One region of the Streptomyces sp. NPDC000410 genome, then DNA from elsewhere that is predicted to be linked to it. Evidence: riboswitches for the same ligand, from Rfam matches in the RefSeq annotation. Region 1 holds a riboswitch; each other region holds the start of a gene.
What was found. A riboswitch is a leader RNA that binds a small molecule or an ion and turns the genes downstream of it on or off. The one in region 1 is predicted to bind cobalamin.

Region 1 (3,234 bases):
CGCTGGCCGTCCGCACGGCCGGGTTCGTGGGCTTCCTGGCGGCACTGCGCTGGCCGCCGATGGCCGTGGCGGCGCTGATCCTGACCTGCTGCGGTGCCGCGCTGTACCTGCCCGCCAACAAGGCGTACCTCGTGGACGGCGTCGACGAGCACCGCCGACCGGTGTTCCTCTCGCTGGGCAACGCGGCCCTCAACGCCGGGATGGCCGTGGGCCCGCTCGTCGCCGGGCCCTTCGTCCTGTCGTCGCCCGGTCCGCTGTTCCTCACCGTGGCGGTCCTGTTCGCCCTGGTCCTGGCCGGCCACACACGGCTCCCCGAGACGTCCGTGGAACGGAGCGGTGCGGGCCCCGTCGGCGAAGGACCCTCCGGCGAAGGGCTCCTGGGCGGTGTGGCGGTCCTTCCCTTCGCCGCGAACACCCTCGCGTTCTACCTCTACTTCCACTTCCAGCACTACCTGGCGGTGTTCGCCGTGGAGCGGGCCTCCAGCGAGTTCTACAGCCTGGTGCTCCTGCTGTGCTTCGTGCTGGTCATCGTCGTCCAGCCGCTCGCCTCGGACGCGATCCGCAGGATGAGTTACCCGCTCGCCCTCGTGACCGGCTTCGCGGGCCTGGCCGTCGGCATGGCGGTGCTGGCCTTCGGTACGAAGGCGGCCCTCCTCACCGGCGGAGCGCTCATCACCCTCGGCGACATCGTTCTGTTCCTCAAGAACGACCTGGAGGCCCTGCGGCGCAGCCCGCGCTCGGACGCCGTGGTCTTCGGACAGCAGCGGCTCGCCGCGGGACTGGGCGCCTGCCTGAGCGGCCTGCTGGGCGGGCAGCTGTACGGCCTCGGTGAACGCACCGGCGACACCGGCTGGTTCTGGGTCGCGGCGGCGGCCCAGTGCGTCCTGCTGCCGCCGCTCCTCCTCACCCTGCGCGGCAGGACCGTCGCTCCTCCTCACCCCACAGACCCCGACGACACGGAAGGAACAACGGCGTCCGATGACACACACCGGCGGATTCCAGGACGATGACTTCTGGACCGAGTTCTACGACTTCCTCTTCTCCGACCAGCGCTTCGCCCAGGCCGAGGAACTCCTCGACACCTCCGCGCTGTTCGCCTTCCCGCGCGGGGCGCGGGTGCTGGATCTGGCGTGCGGGCCGGGCGTGTTCACCGTTCCGCTCGCCCGCCGGGGCTACGAGGTGACCGGTGTGGACCGCAGCCCGGCCATGCTGGACCGGGCCCGGAAGCTGTCCGCCGACCGGGGCGTGACGGCCGACTACGTCCGGGCCGACATGCGGGAGTACGCGAATCCCGCGGCCTTCGACGTCGTGCTCAGCATGTTCACGTCCTTCGGGTACTTCGAGGATCCCGCCGACAACGCCCGCGTGCTGCGCACCGTCCACAACAGTCTGGCCCCCGGGGGCACCCTCCTGCTGGACGTCGCCGGGAAGGAGCTGCTGGCCCGGAAGGTCGTACCGCCCAAGGTGGTCCAACGGGGCGACGATCTGCTGGTGCAGACCGACACGGTGCTGGACGACTGGGCGCGGCTGCGCAGCGACTGGGTGCTCGTGCGGGGGGAGCGGGTGTCGCGGGCCGCCCTCGTGTGGTTCGTGTACAGCGCCGTGGAGCTGAGGGAGATGACCCTGGCGGCCGGTTTCGAGGACGTCGAGATCCTCGGCGGCTTCGACGGCCGGCCGTACGACCAGGACGCCGAGCGGCTGATCGTCCGGGCGGTCCGCAGGGGGTGACGCGGGCGGGGGCGCGCGGTAAGCCACCGTACGCCCTTTCGCCCCTCACATGTCGGATCGTAAGATCACCCGGTCATCACCGCGACGGGAGACAGGAAGCCGGTGCGATTCCGGCACGGTCCCGCCACTGTGACCGGGGAGTGCGCCCCTTCCCGCACGCCACCGCGCGCGCCGCGGAAGGGCGGAGGGGAAGGCCGATCCGGGAGTCAGGACACTGGCCTGTCGCGGGCCCGATCCGAGGAGCGCGGACTCCGCAGGAGGCCTTACGTGTACGACGGCATGCCCCGTCTCCCTTTCTTCCCCCTTTCCGCCCGGCCGCGCCGCCGGGCCCTGCGCGCGGCGGCCACGGCCCTCGCCCTGTCGACGGTCGTCCTGACCGGCTGCGGCACGTCGGACGACCGTGCCGGCACCGCGAAGGCATCGGCCTCGGCAGGCCAGGGGTTCCCGGTCACCCTGGACAACTGCGGCGTGCGCACCACGTACGACAAGCCGCCCTCCCGGGTGGTCACCATCCATCAGCATCCGGCCGAACTGATGCTGTCCCTGGGGCTGGGGGACCGCATGGTCGGTACCGCCTTCCCCGACTCGGCCGTCCTGCCCGAGCTCAAGAAGGACTACGAGGCGATCCCCGAGCTGGCGGAGAAGGAGCCCTCCTTCGAGGCCGTTCTCGACGCGGACCCGGACTTCGTCTACGGCGGCTACGGCAGCGCGTTCGCAGAGAACGAGGGCCGTTCGCGCAAGGCGTTCGCCGACGCCGGCATCGACACCTATCTCAACCGTGAGTACTGCGGGAAGAAGAAGCAGGTGTCCATGCAGGACACCTACGACGAGATCCGGACCATCGGCGACGTCTTCGGCGTCCCGGAGCGCGCCGACAAGCTGGTGGCCGGCCTCCAGGGCCGCGTGACCAGGACCACGGAGGCCCTCAAGGGGGCTCCCGTCGTGCCGGTCTTCGTGTACGACAGTGGCGACAAGTCGGCTTTCACCGCCGGCGGCAAGAGCCTCGGCACGGAGATCATCCGGCTCTCCGGCGGCCGGAACGTCTTCGCCGATCTGGACGACGTCTTCGGCGACGTCTCCTGGGAGCAGGTCGTCGAGCGGAAGCCGGAGGTGATCGCCATCTACGACTACGCCGGTGCCGGAAGCGTCGAGGACAAGAAGAAGTTCCTCCTGTCGCAGGCCGCCCTCGCCGACGTGCCGGCCATCAGGAACAAGCGGTTCGTCGTACTGCCGCTGACCGCGACCCTGGTCGGTGTCCGGCCACCGTACGCGGTCGAGGAGCTGGCGCGCGGGCTGCACCCCGAGCGGCTCCGGTGAGCGTCCCCGCCAAGACGTCCGGCCCCGCCAAGAAGTCCGTCGCCACCGCCCCGGCCGTGCGCGGCGGCCGGGGTGCGGACGGGCCGCGCCGCTGGTCCTTCGCCGGCACCGTGGCGGTCCTCGGCGGGCTGCTGCTGGCCTCCGCCACCGCCGGCATGGCCATCGGCTCGGTCCACGTGCCGCCCGGCG
Region 2 (3,234 bases), on a different contig from region 1:
TGAGCGACTTGGGCAGGGCGCCGGGGTCGGCGGCCTTCGCGGCGGGCGCCGCGGTGTCCCGTGCGGTGTTGGCCGCGGTGGCGGAACCGGACTGGACGCCGACGGCGAGCAGGGCCGCGGCTGCGAGCAGAGCACCGGTCGCTGTGGCGCGACGACGGTTGTGCGTGGGTCTCACGCGAACTCCTTCTGCGAGGGGGGTTACGGGCGGCTGGGTGGGCTGCCCGGGCAGAGCTGGCGGAGCGGTACGACTGCGTGGAACGGGGGAAGAGTGGCACCAGAAGTGCCCTGCTGTCAGGGGCGCGTCAACAAGTTGGCCAGAAATCGTCCGTTGGGTGAATGGTCATGTTCGTTAAGCGGACGTTTCGGCGTGCGTCGCCTCGATGCCTTTGAGCACCCTCGATGAACCGCCGTGAACCGGTGTGAACGGGATGTTGAGGGGGGAATGTGCCCCGCTCACCCGGGACTTCGTCGAACTGTGGCTCGTTCCCGCCGGGCAGGCAGAAGGTGGCCGGGACGCAGGTGGGACGCGGACAGGACGCGTCCGGGGCGCGGAAGGGACTTCGTAGCCGCGGCCTACGTGCGCGGGTCCAGCCACAGCGCCTCGGCGTGGGCGCAGAGGGTGCCGTCCGCGGTGGCCAGGGCCACGCCCATCGTGTGCTTGCGGCCCGACTCGCCGAGCAGCCAGGCGTACGAGATGTACGGCTCGCCCGCCCGGACCGGGCGCAGCAGCGTCCCCGTCAGGGACGCCGTGACCGCACCCGGGCGCTGCGTACCCAGCAGGCACCCGGCCCAGTTGCCGGGGCAGTCGAGGGCGCCCCAGACGAGCTCGGGCGGAAACTCCCCGCCGGCGTCCGCGAGGGCCGGGGACGGCACCCACGCGGCGGCGACCACATCGCGTCCCGGGACCACGGTGCAGTGCTGGCGCAGGCCGCGGTCCGGCGTACGGTCCGGGCCGCAGCCGAAGCAGTCCACGACTCCTGGCGGCGGGTCGGCCCGGAACGCCTCGGCCGCGGCCAGGGCCTCTGCCAGGGACGGCGCGTCGGGCACGTCGGCCGACAGCTCCCCCGGGGACGCCGTCGCCAGCGGCCGCCCGCTCTCGCCCAACTGCCAGCCGCCCCCCGGTGTTTCGGCGATCGGCACGGGAACCTCCACCGGCACCGGCCCGCGGAAGTCCACCCGCACGGGCTTCGCGTCGTCGGACCGCCGCGCGAGCACGCCCGCGACGTATCCGCCGAAGGCCACCGTCGGATAGCCGACGTACAGTTCGGGCACCACGATCGCTTCAGTCGTCGTCATGATCCCACCTCATCATGCCGCCCGACGGCTTCAGGGGGGCTGGCGCAATCACGCGCGGGCTGGGATGCTCCCTGCGACAAGCGACGGCGGAACGAGGAAGCCGGTGAGATTCCGGCACGGTACCGCCACTGTGTAGGGGGAGCGACTCCGCCGAAGCCACCGCCCCGTCGGGGGTGGGAAGGCCGGGGAAGCGTCGATCCCGAGTCAGGAGACTCACGCCGTCGCACCTCGACTTACCGGGGCGGATTTCCCCGAGAGAGGACGGTGGCGCCGTGTGCCCACGTACCTGTGCCGACCCTGCTTTTCCGGCAGACCGTGAAGAACGGACCCGACCGCGCCCCGCGGCCCACTGAGTCCGCGGCGGCCGACCCTCCGATCCCCGGCCCCTCCCCGTACCGAGGAACCACCCGCGCGCCCGGATCACGACCGGATCCACAGCGGATCACGACCGGATCCCCGGCGGCGCGCGCTTCACGCATGCCAGGAGCACCCCCATGCCCGTACGACCCGTCCTGTCCCTCCGCTGTCCAGCCGCCGCCGTAGCCCTGCTCGGTGCCCTGGGGCTGACGCTCAGCGCGTGCGGCGACGGTGGCCGGCCGACGGCGGACCCCCGCGCCTCCGGATCCGCCGCCGATGGCTGCATCTCCGGATTCGACCCCGCCAAGGACTACTTCCCCGTCAAATCGACGGTGGAGCACGCGAAGAACTTCACCCTGCGCTACGAGAAGAGCTACCAGGTCCTCACGGTCAAGGAGCCGTACCCCAAGGGCAAGCCCGAGTCGTACGTCCTGGTCAAGTGCGGCGCCCCGAAACCGAAGCTGACGGGCGATCTGGCCGGCGCCCCGACGATCACCACGCCGGTCAAGAGCCTGTACTCCGCCTCGACGACCCATCTGCCGCTGCTGACCGAGACCGGCACCCTCGACGTGCTGACCGGTGTGGCGAACGGGGCGTTCGTCAGCTCGCCCGAGGTCCGTCAGCGGATCGCGTCGGGCAAGGTGACGGAGTACGCCAAGGACAACACGCTCGACGCGGAGAAGGTCATCGGGGCCGGACCGGACGTCCTGATGACCCAGGGCACCGACGACCCGCAGTACCCGAAGCTGCGACAGGCGGGCATCGCCGTCGTCGCCAACGCCGAGTGGCTGGAGCCCAGTCCGCTGGGCCGCGCCGAATGGGTCAAGGCGATGGCCGCGCTCACCGGGGCCGAGAAGCGCGCGGGCGAGGTGTTCGACACCGTCGAGAGCGACTACGCGAAGGTCGCCGCCAAGGCCGCCAAGGCCGCCACGGCGGGCAAGCCGGTCAAGGTGCTGCCGGGCACGATGTACCAGGGCACGTGGAGCATGGCCGCCGGAGGCAGCTACGCCGGAAGGCTGATCAAGGACGCGGGCGGCACCTACCCGTGGGCGGACGACACGGGCAGCGGCAATCTCCAGCTGACCTTCGAGGCCGTGTACGCCAAGGGCGGCGACGCGCCCGTCTGGCTGGTCGACCAGCCGTGGAAGTCGACCGCGGACGCGACCAAGGCGGACCGCCGCTACGGCGAACTGAACGCCATGAAGGCCGGGAAGGTCTGGACGAACACGAAGGCGCAGGGCCCGGGAGGCGGCAACGACTTCTACGAACGGGGCGTGCTGCGGCCCGATCTCGTCCTCGCGGACCTGTTCGCCATCCTCCACCCCGACCGGGCCGAGGGGCACACCTTCACCTTCTACGCCCAGGTCCCCCGGGCGTGAGCACACGGACCGCCGAACCGGCCGCCCCGGCCCCGGCACCGGCCCCGCCACCGGTCGCGACACCACCGGCCGCGGGGCGGCACCGGCGGCTCCTCGTCGTCGGCACGCTGGCGGCCGGGACGGCGGCGCTGTTCGTGCTGACGATCGCCGTCGGCTCGTACCAGGTGCCGGTCGGCGAGGTGGTGCGCGTCCTGTCCGGCGG
Region 3 (3,234 bases), on a different contig from region 1:
TGGTGCGCGGCCGCGCCGAGTCCGCGGAGTCCGAGCTCACGGAGAAGCGGAAGCCGTTCACCTCGCCGTCGGCGGGGCGGGCGGTGGCCGGTCCCTGAGTGGCGTACGCCCATGAGGCCCCGCCGGAACCGCCGTTGGTCTGCCAGAACGACCAGTACCGGTACCCGGCCGCCTGCGCGGGCCACGCCACCGCCAGGAGCAGCGCGAGCGCCGCGCCGATGGACAGGGCCCCCGTCCCGAGCTGCCGCCCGGTCGCGCCGAGCCGCCGCACGGCCCGGAGCGAGGCGGTCGCCGCGGCCCCGAGGGGACGCACGGCCCGGAGCACGGTCGTTGCCGCAGCCCCCAGGCGTCGCACCGGCGGGAGCGCGGTGGTCGTCACCGCGTCCCGCGCGGGCGCTTCGCCGAGCCGCCGCACGGCCCGCGGCGCGGTCGTCGCCGCCGGTGCGCTGCCGAGGAGCGGGAGCCCGTGCGTCACTGCTGCTCGTCCTGCCGGCCGGCGGCGGCCTCCTGCTGGGCCTGCTGGTCCTGCTTGGCCTGCTTCCGGTTCTTGCGGCGGTCGTTGATCATGAATGCCGCGCCCAGGACCGCCGCGAGCCCGGCGCCGACGACCCAGAAGAGCGCCCCGCGGTCGCCGCCTATCTTGTCCTTGCCGTCGCCCTGCGCCGCCGGGGACGGCGGGACGGTGGACGCGGGGGTGGGTCCGGTCGCGTTCAGCTGCTGGACCAGGTCGGCGCCGCCGAAGTCCCTCGGGTCGGCGCCGTAGGCGTGCGCGGCGAGGATCAGCTGCGCGTACGCGGCCGGTCCCGCCTCCTTGGCCCAGGCGGACGCGTTCTTCTCCAGCCAGGCCACCGAGGCGGCCGCCTTGTCCTTGTGTCCGGCGGCGGACAGCGCCACGACCGCGTCCGCGGTGTTGCCGAAGTCGGGCAGCGGGGCCGGGTCCGTGGCGCCGGGCATCGGCGGGGAGTCGAGGTGGCCGGTCTTCGCGAGCACCTTCGCGAGGTAGGCCGCGCCGTTGCGGGCGGACTGCTCGGGAGTGGCCCTGGGCGTCGTCACGCACGCCGGCGCCTTGCCCGGCTTCGGGCCCTGGACGACCATGCCGCGGCCGAGACCGCCGAGCACGGCGGCCGCGGTGGCGTCGCCGTTCGGGAGCAGCTTGCCCGTCTTCGCGTCCGGCTGGTACGCGAACGCCCCGCCCGCCGTCTTGTCGGCGCACGGGATCGCGAACGAGACGAGCGCGTTGTAGGGCGTCTTCCCCTGCTCGGACGTCAGGTCGCCGGGCCGCTCCTTCGCCGCCGCGAACGCGCCGATCACGATCGCGGTGGAGTTGGCGTCGGACGCCATGCCCGGGTTGTAGCTCCACCCGCCGTCCGGGCTCTGCACGGACTTCAGCCAGGCGATGCCCTTCTGGACCTGATCGGTGTGCTCGCCGGCGGCGGCGAGCGCGTGGACGGCGGCCGCGGTGGCGTTCGTGTCGAACATCGTCTTGCTGTCGCACGGCTTCGTGGCATCGGGGCGGTACGAGGCGAAGCCGCCGTTGTCGCACTGCTGCCCGGCCAGCCAGGCCACGGCCTCCGCCGACGGCACGACGTGGACGGTGTCCTGCGCGATGATCGCCAGCGACTGCCGCCACACACCGTCCCACGTCGGGTCCTTCGTGCCGTACAGACCGGCAGGCAGCGCGGCGGACGGCGCGGGAGAGGGGGCGGCGGGGGAGGCCGCCACGCAGAACACTGCGGAGGTGGCGGCAACGGCGAGCGCCGCTGCGCTGCGGCGTACGGTCCGTACGGTCATGGCGGGCGGTGCTGCCTCTCCTGCGGGGAGCCGGGCGCGGGCGCACGGGATGCACCGGGCTCGGCCCCGTATTCCTCGACGGTGCTCGTGCGAGCCGGTCACGTTCCAGTACGGGGCAGTCCGGCTCGCCACCTGCGACGGTGGCTGTCACGGTTGCGGGTCAGCGCCGGATTTGCACCGGCTTCCCCCTGTACAGGCATGATGACGACTCGCACACTCTACCGGCCCGTACGGCGCGTCCAGGGTCGGGTCGGCGCCCCCGCGACGTACGTCACGTACCGCGCGCCCCGGGCCGGCTCGGCGCCCCCGCCGGCACGTACGCACGTGCCCCGGGCCGCCGGGTCAGCGCACCGCGACGTACGTCACGGGATCGGTGCCCGCGACCGCCTCCGCGCGGCCGAGCTTCACCAGGCGGCGCAGATGGGCCTCCGCCTCCGAGACCGCGATGTTCCGCGAGCCGTACGGGATCTGCTCCCAGGGGCGGTTCCACTCCATCCGCTCGGCGAGCTGCCACGGGGTGAGCGGGGCCGCGAGGAGCGCGAGCAGGTCCGCGAGCCGGGACTCGTGGTGCGTGAGCAGCTCCCGCACCCGCGCCGGGGCGTCGGTGAACGCGTACTGGTGGGCGGGGAGGACCTCGGCGACGCCGAGGCGGCCGACGCGTTCGAGCGAGTCGAGGTAGTCGCCGAGGGGGTCGGTGACGGTGGAGTCGTCGGGGTCCTCGTACAGGCCGATATGGGGGGAGATCCCGGGCAGCAGGTGGTCGCCGGAGAAGAGCCGGCCGCGACCCGGGAGGCCCGCCGGGTGGTCCTCCTCCAGGTGGAGGCAGACGTGGCCGGGGGTGTGGCCGGGCGTCCAGACCGCCCGCAGCCGGCGCCCGGCCAGGTCCAGCAGCTCGCCGGGGACGATCTCCCGGTCGGGCAGCGCGGCCCGCTGTCCGGGCAGGGTCCGCATCCGGCCGCCGTCACGGGCGGCGCGGAGCGGGGCGAGATGCTCCTCGGGGGCTCCGGCGGCGGCGAGTTTGTCGGTCAGGTAGCCCAGCCAGGTACCCGGCAGGGCCTCACGGGTCCGCCGCACGACCTCGCTGTCGGCGGCGTGCATCGCGATCCAGGCCCCGGACGCCTCGCGGACCTGCCCGGACAGACCGTGGTGGTCGGGGTGGTGGTGGGTGATGACGATCCCGTGTATCTCGCCGACCGCCGTGCCGACGGCGGCCAGCCCCTCGGTGAGCGCGCCCCACGCGGACGGATCGTCCCAGCCGGTGTCGATGAGGACGGGGCCGCGGTCGGTGTCGAGGACATGGACCAGTGTGTGGCCGAGGGGGTTGTCCGGGATGGGGACCTGGAGGGACCAGACACCTCCGCCGTGCGCGATCACCTGGGGCATGCGTCCTCGACTCTCCGGAGGCGGCAGGGGCATTGCCCACTATAACTAGAACTGATATCA
Region 4 (3,234 bases), on a different contig from region 1:
GGGTCGGCCACTGGAGCGGGTCGAGGCGATCGCGCGGCGGGTCAATGAGCGCTCGCGCAGCTTCGGGGTGGCGCTGAGTGCCGTGACGACCCCGGCGAAGGGCACGCCGACGTTCGATCTCCCGCCGGGTGAGCTGGAGTTGGGCATCGGTATCCACGGCGAACCGGGCCGCGAGCGTCGGCGGATGATGACCTCGGGCGAGATCGCGGACTTCGCGGTGAACGCGGTCCTGGAGGACCTGAAGCCGTCGAGTCCGGTGCTGGTGCTGGTAAACGGCATGGGTGCGACGCCGCTGCTGGAGCTGTACGGGTTCAACGCGGAGGTGCACCGGGTGCTCGCCCAGCGCGGTGTGCCGGTGGCCCGCACCCTGGTCGGGAACTATGTGACGTCCCTGGACATGGCGGGCTGCTCGGTGACCCTCTGCGCGATGGACGAGGAGCTGCTGCGGCTGTGGGACGCGCCGGTGCGGACTCCCGCGCTGCGCTGGGGGTGCTGATCCGGGGAGACGCGGAGGACAGGGAAGGCATGGAGGACATGGGAGCCGTGGGATCCACGGGACATACCGAAGGGGAGCGTGTGCTGGACGCCGGGTTCTTCCGCCGTTGGATGACCGTCGCCGCGGCCGCCGTCGACCGCGAGGCCGACCGGCTCACCGAGCTGGACTCGGCGATCGGGGACGCCGATCACGGCACCAATATGCGGCGCGGGTTCGCCGCCGTGACCGCCGTACTGGAGAAGGAGGCCACCGACACCCCGGGGGCCGTACTGACGCTGTCCGGGCGGCAGTTGATCTCGACGGTCGGGGGCGCGTCCGGGCCGCTGTACGGGACGCTGCTGCGGCGTACGGGCAAGGCGCTGGGCGACGCCGCCGAGGTGACGCCGCAGCAGCTCGCCGAGGCACTGCGCACGGGGGTCGCCGCGGTGGCGCAGCTCGGCGGGGCGAAGGCCGGTGACAAGACGATGCTGGACGCGCTGGAGCCGGCGGCCCGGGCGCTGGACGAGTCGTTCGCGGCGGCGCGGGAGGCCGCGGAGCAGGGCGCGCTCGCGACCGTGCCGATGCTGGCCCGCAAGGGCAGGGCGAGCTATCTGGGCGAGCGCAGCGTCGGGCACCAGGACCCGGGGGCGACGTCGTCGGCGCTGCTGATCGCCGCGCTGGAGGAGGTGGCCCGATGAACCCGACGCGCCCGGTCGGCATCGTGCTCGTCTCGCACAGCGCGGCGGTGGCGACCGCCGTCGCCGAGCTGGCGGCCGGCCTCGCCGGTGGCGGGGGGACCGCCCCGGTGGCGGCCGCCGGCGGTACGCCCGACGGCGGGCTCGGCACCAGCTCGGAGCTGATCACCAGGGCGGCGCGGGAGGTGGACGGCGGTGCGGGGGTGGCCGTGCTGGTCGACCTCGGCAGTGCCGTGCTCACGGTGAAGGCGCTCCTCGCCGAGGGCGACGAGCTGCCGGACGGCACCCGGCTGCTGGACGCGCCGTTCGTGGAGGGCGCGGTCGCGGCGTTGGTGACGGCGTCGGCGGGCGGGGACCTCGACGCGGTGGAGGCGGCCGCCTCGGAGGCGTACGGCTACCGGAAGGTGTGACGTCACGTCTCCGTACGCATCCGTGCGCGGCTTGTGATGCACCTGGTCAAACCACTAGTGTCACACCGCCTTGGTGTTCGGGAAACCGGTGCGGTACCGGTGCGGCCCTCGCCACTGTGATCGGGAAGTCCGGCTCCATCCACCAGGAAGCCACTGGACCACCGCGGGAGACCGCGGCGTCCGGGAAGGCGGAGTCGGGCGGCAAGTCGTCTGGGGGAAGCCCCCAGGCCCCCTCCCGTAAGCCAGGAGACCGGCCAAGGTGCGTTGTCCATCCACGAGGTGTTGGAGAGGGTCTCCCAACTATGCATATAGCCGAGGGGTATCTGCCCCCGTTGCACGCGGCTGCCTGGGGCGCCGCGTCCGCGCCCTTCGTCATTCACGGCGTACGCGCACTCACCCGCGAGGTCAAGGCCCACCCCGAGTCGACGCTGCTGCTCGGCGCGTCGGGTGCCTTCACCTTCGTCCTGTCCGCGCTCAAGATTCCGTCGGTGACGGGCAGCTGCTCCCATCCCACCGGGACGGGGCTGGGCGCGATCCTGTTCAGACCCCCCATCATGGCGGTGCTGGGCACGATCACGCTGTTGTTCCAGGCGCTGCTGCTGGCGCACGGCGGGCTGACGACGCTCGGGGCCAATGTGTTCTCGATGGCGATCGTCGGGCCGTGGGCCGGGTACGCGGTGTACAGGCTGCTGCGGGGCTCCGGTCTGTCGCTGATGCTGAGCGTGTTCTTCGGCGCGTTCGTCGCGGACCTGTCCACGTACTGCGTCACCAGCGTCCAGCTGGCGCTGGCCTTCCCCGACCCGAGCAGCGGTTTCATCGGCGCGCTCGGCAAGTTCGGCGGCATCTTCGCCCTCACCCAGATCCCGCTGGCGGTCAGCGAGGGGCTGCTCACCGTGCTGGTGATGCGTCTGCTGGTCCAGTCGAGCAAGGGTGAGCTGACCCGGCTGGGCGTGCTGCTCCAGGGCGGCAGGGGCAGCGAGGGCGAGAAGAAGTCGGAGGCCACGGTCTGATGAGCCGTAACGCGAAGATCAATACGCTGCTGCTGGTGCTCGTGGCCGCGCTGGCCGTGTTCCCGCTGGTGCTGGGGCTCGGTGACCACAAGGAAGAGCCGTTCGCGGGTGCCGACGCCGAGGCGGAGACGGCGATCACCGAGATCGCTCCGGATTACGAGCCCTGGTTCGCGCCGCTGTACGAGCCCCCGTCCGGGGAGATCGAGTCGGCGCTGTTCGCCCTGCAGGCGGCCATCGGCGCCGGGGTCCTGGCGTACTACTTCGGTCTGCGCAAGGGCCGCAGGCAGGGCGAGGCCCGTGCCGCCCAGGCCGCCGGCGCCCAGGAGGCGGACGCCGGATCCGCCTCGGACCGTACGACGGCCTAGCCGCCGTGCTGCCGATCGACGCGGCGGCGCACAGCAGTCGCTGGCGCCGCCGCCATCCATGTGAGAAGGCGGTTCTGGGGCTCGGACTCACGGTCTGCGCCATCTCGCTGCCGCCGTGGCCGGGCGCCGTGCTGGTCGCGGCGGCGACGCTCGCGGTGCTGCTCGGCCCGGCCGGGGTGGCTCCCCGTCAGCTGTGGCGGGCGTGGCGGATTCCGCTCGGGTTCTGTGTGACGGGGGCGGTGCCGCTGCTGTTCGCGGTGGGCGGTCCGGACGGCTTCG

Region 2: another riboswitch for cobalamin. It lies ahead of ABT342_RS24565 (ABC transporter substrate-binding protein); the one in region 1 lies ahead of ABT342_RS20045 (ABC transporter substrate-binding protein).
Region 3: another riboswitch for cobalamin. It lies ahead of ABT342_RS32960 (SCO2321 family membrane protein); the one in region 1 lies ahead of ABT342_RS20045 (ABC transporter substrate-binding protein).
Region 4: another riboswitch for cobalamin. It lies ahead of ABT342_RS13580 (energy-coupling factor ABC transporter permease); the one in region 1 lies ahead of ABT342_RS20045 (ABC transporter substrate-binding protein).

The regions. Positions count from the first base shown of each region.
Region 1 is NZ_JBEPDM010000018.1:129,146-132,379, forward strand. Features, by position in the region: gene ABT342_RS20035 (MFS transporter) at 1-1,010, shown strand, start outside; gene ABT342_RS20040 (class I SAM-dependent methyltransferase) at 979-1,728, shown strand; cobalamin riboswitch at 1,784-1,965, shown strand; gene ABT342_RS20045 (ABC transporter substrate-binding protein) at 1,996-3,045, shown strand; gene ABT342_RS20050 (FecCD family ABC transporter permease) at 3,102-3,234, shown strand, end outside.
Region 2 is NZ_JBEPDM010000028.1:10,181-13,414, forward strand. Features, by position in the region: gene ABT342_RS24555 (M4 family metallopeptidase) at 1-175, opposite strand, end outside; gene ABT342_RS24560 (PaaI family thioesterase) at 574-1,296, opposite strand; cobalamin riboswitch at 1,364-1,533, shown strand; gene ABT342_RS24565 (ABC transporter substrate-binding protein) at 1,791-3,032, shown strand; gene ABT342_RS24570 (FecCD family ABC transporter permease) at 3,029-3,234, shown strand, end outside.
Region 3 is NZ_JBEPDM010000056.1:22,768-26,001, reverse strand. Features, by position in the region: gene ABT342_RS32965 (SCO2322 family protein) at 1-271, opposite strand, end outside; gene ABT342_RS32960 (SCO2321 family membrane protein) at 472-1,791, opposite strand; cobalamin riboswitch at 1,867-2,019, opposite strand; gene ABT342_RS32955 (Strvi_7410 family MBL fold metallo-hydrolase) at 2,134-3,174, opposite strand.
Region 4 is NZ_JBEPDM010000009.1:54,926-58,159, forward strand. Features, by position in the region: gene dhaK (dihydroxyacetone kinase subunit DhaK) at 1-496, shown strand, start outside; gene dhaL (dihydroxyacetone kinase subunit DhaL) at 577-1,173, shown strand; gene ABT342_RS13575 (PTS-dependent dihydroxyacetone kinase phosphotransferase subunit DhaM) at 1,170-1,580, shown strand; cobalamin riboswitch at 1,635-1,853, shown strand; gene ABT342_RS13580 (energy-coupling factor ABC transporter permease) at 1,883-2,590, shown strand; gene ABT342_RS13585 (energy-coupling factor ABC transporter substrate-binding protein) at 2,590-2,955, shown strand; gene cbiQ (cobalt ECF transporter T component CbiQ) at 2,961-3,234, shown strand, end outside.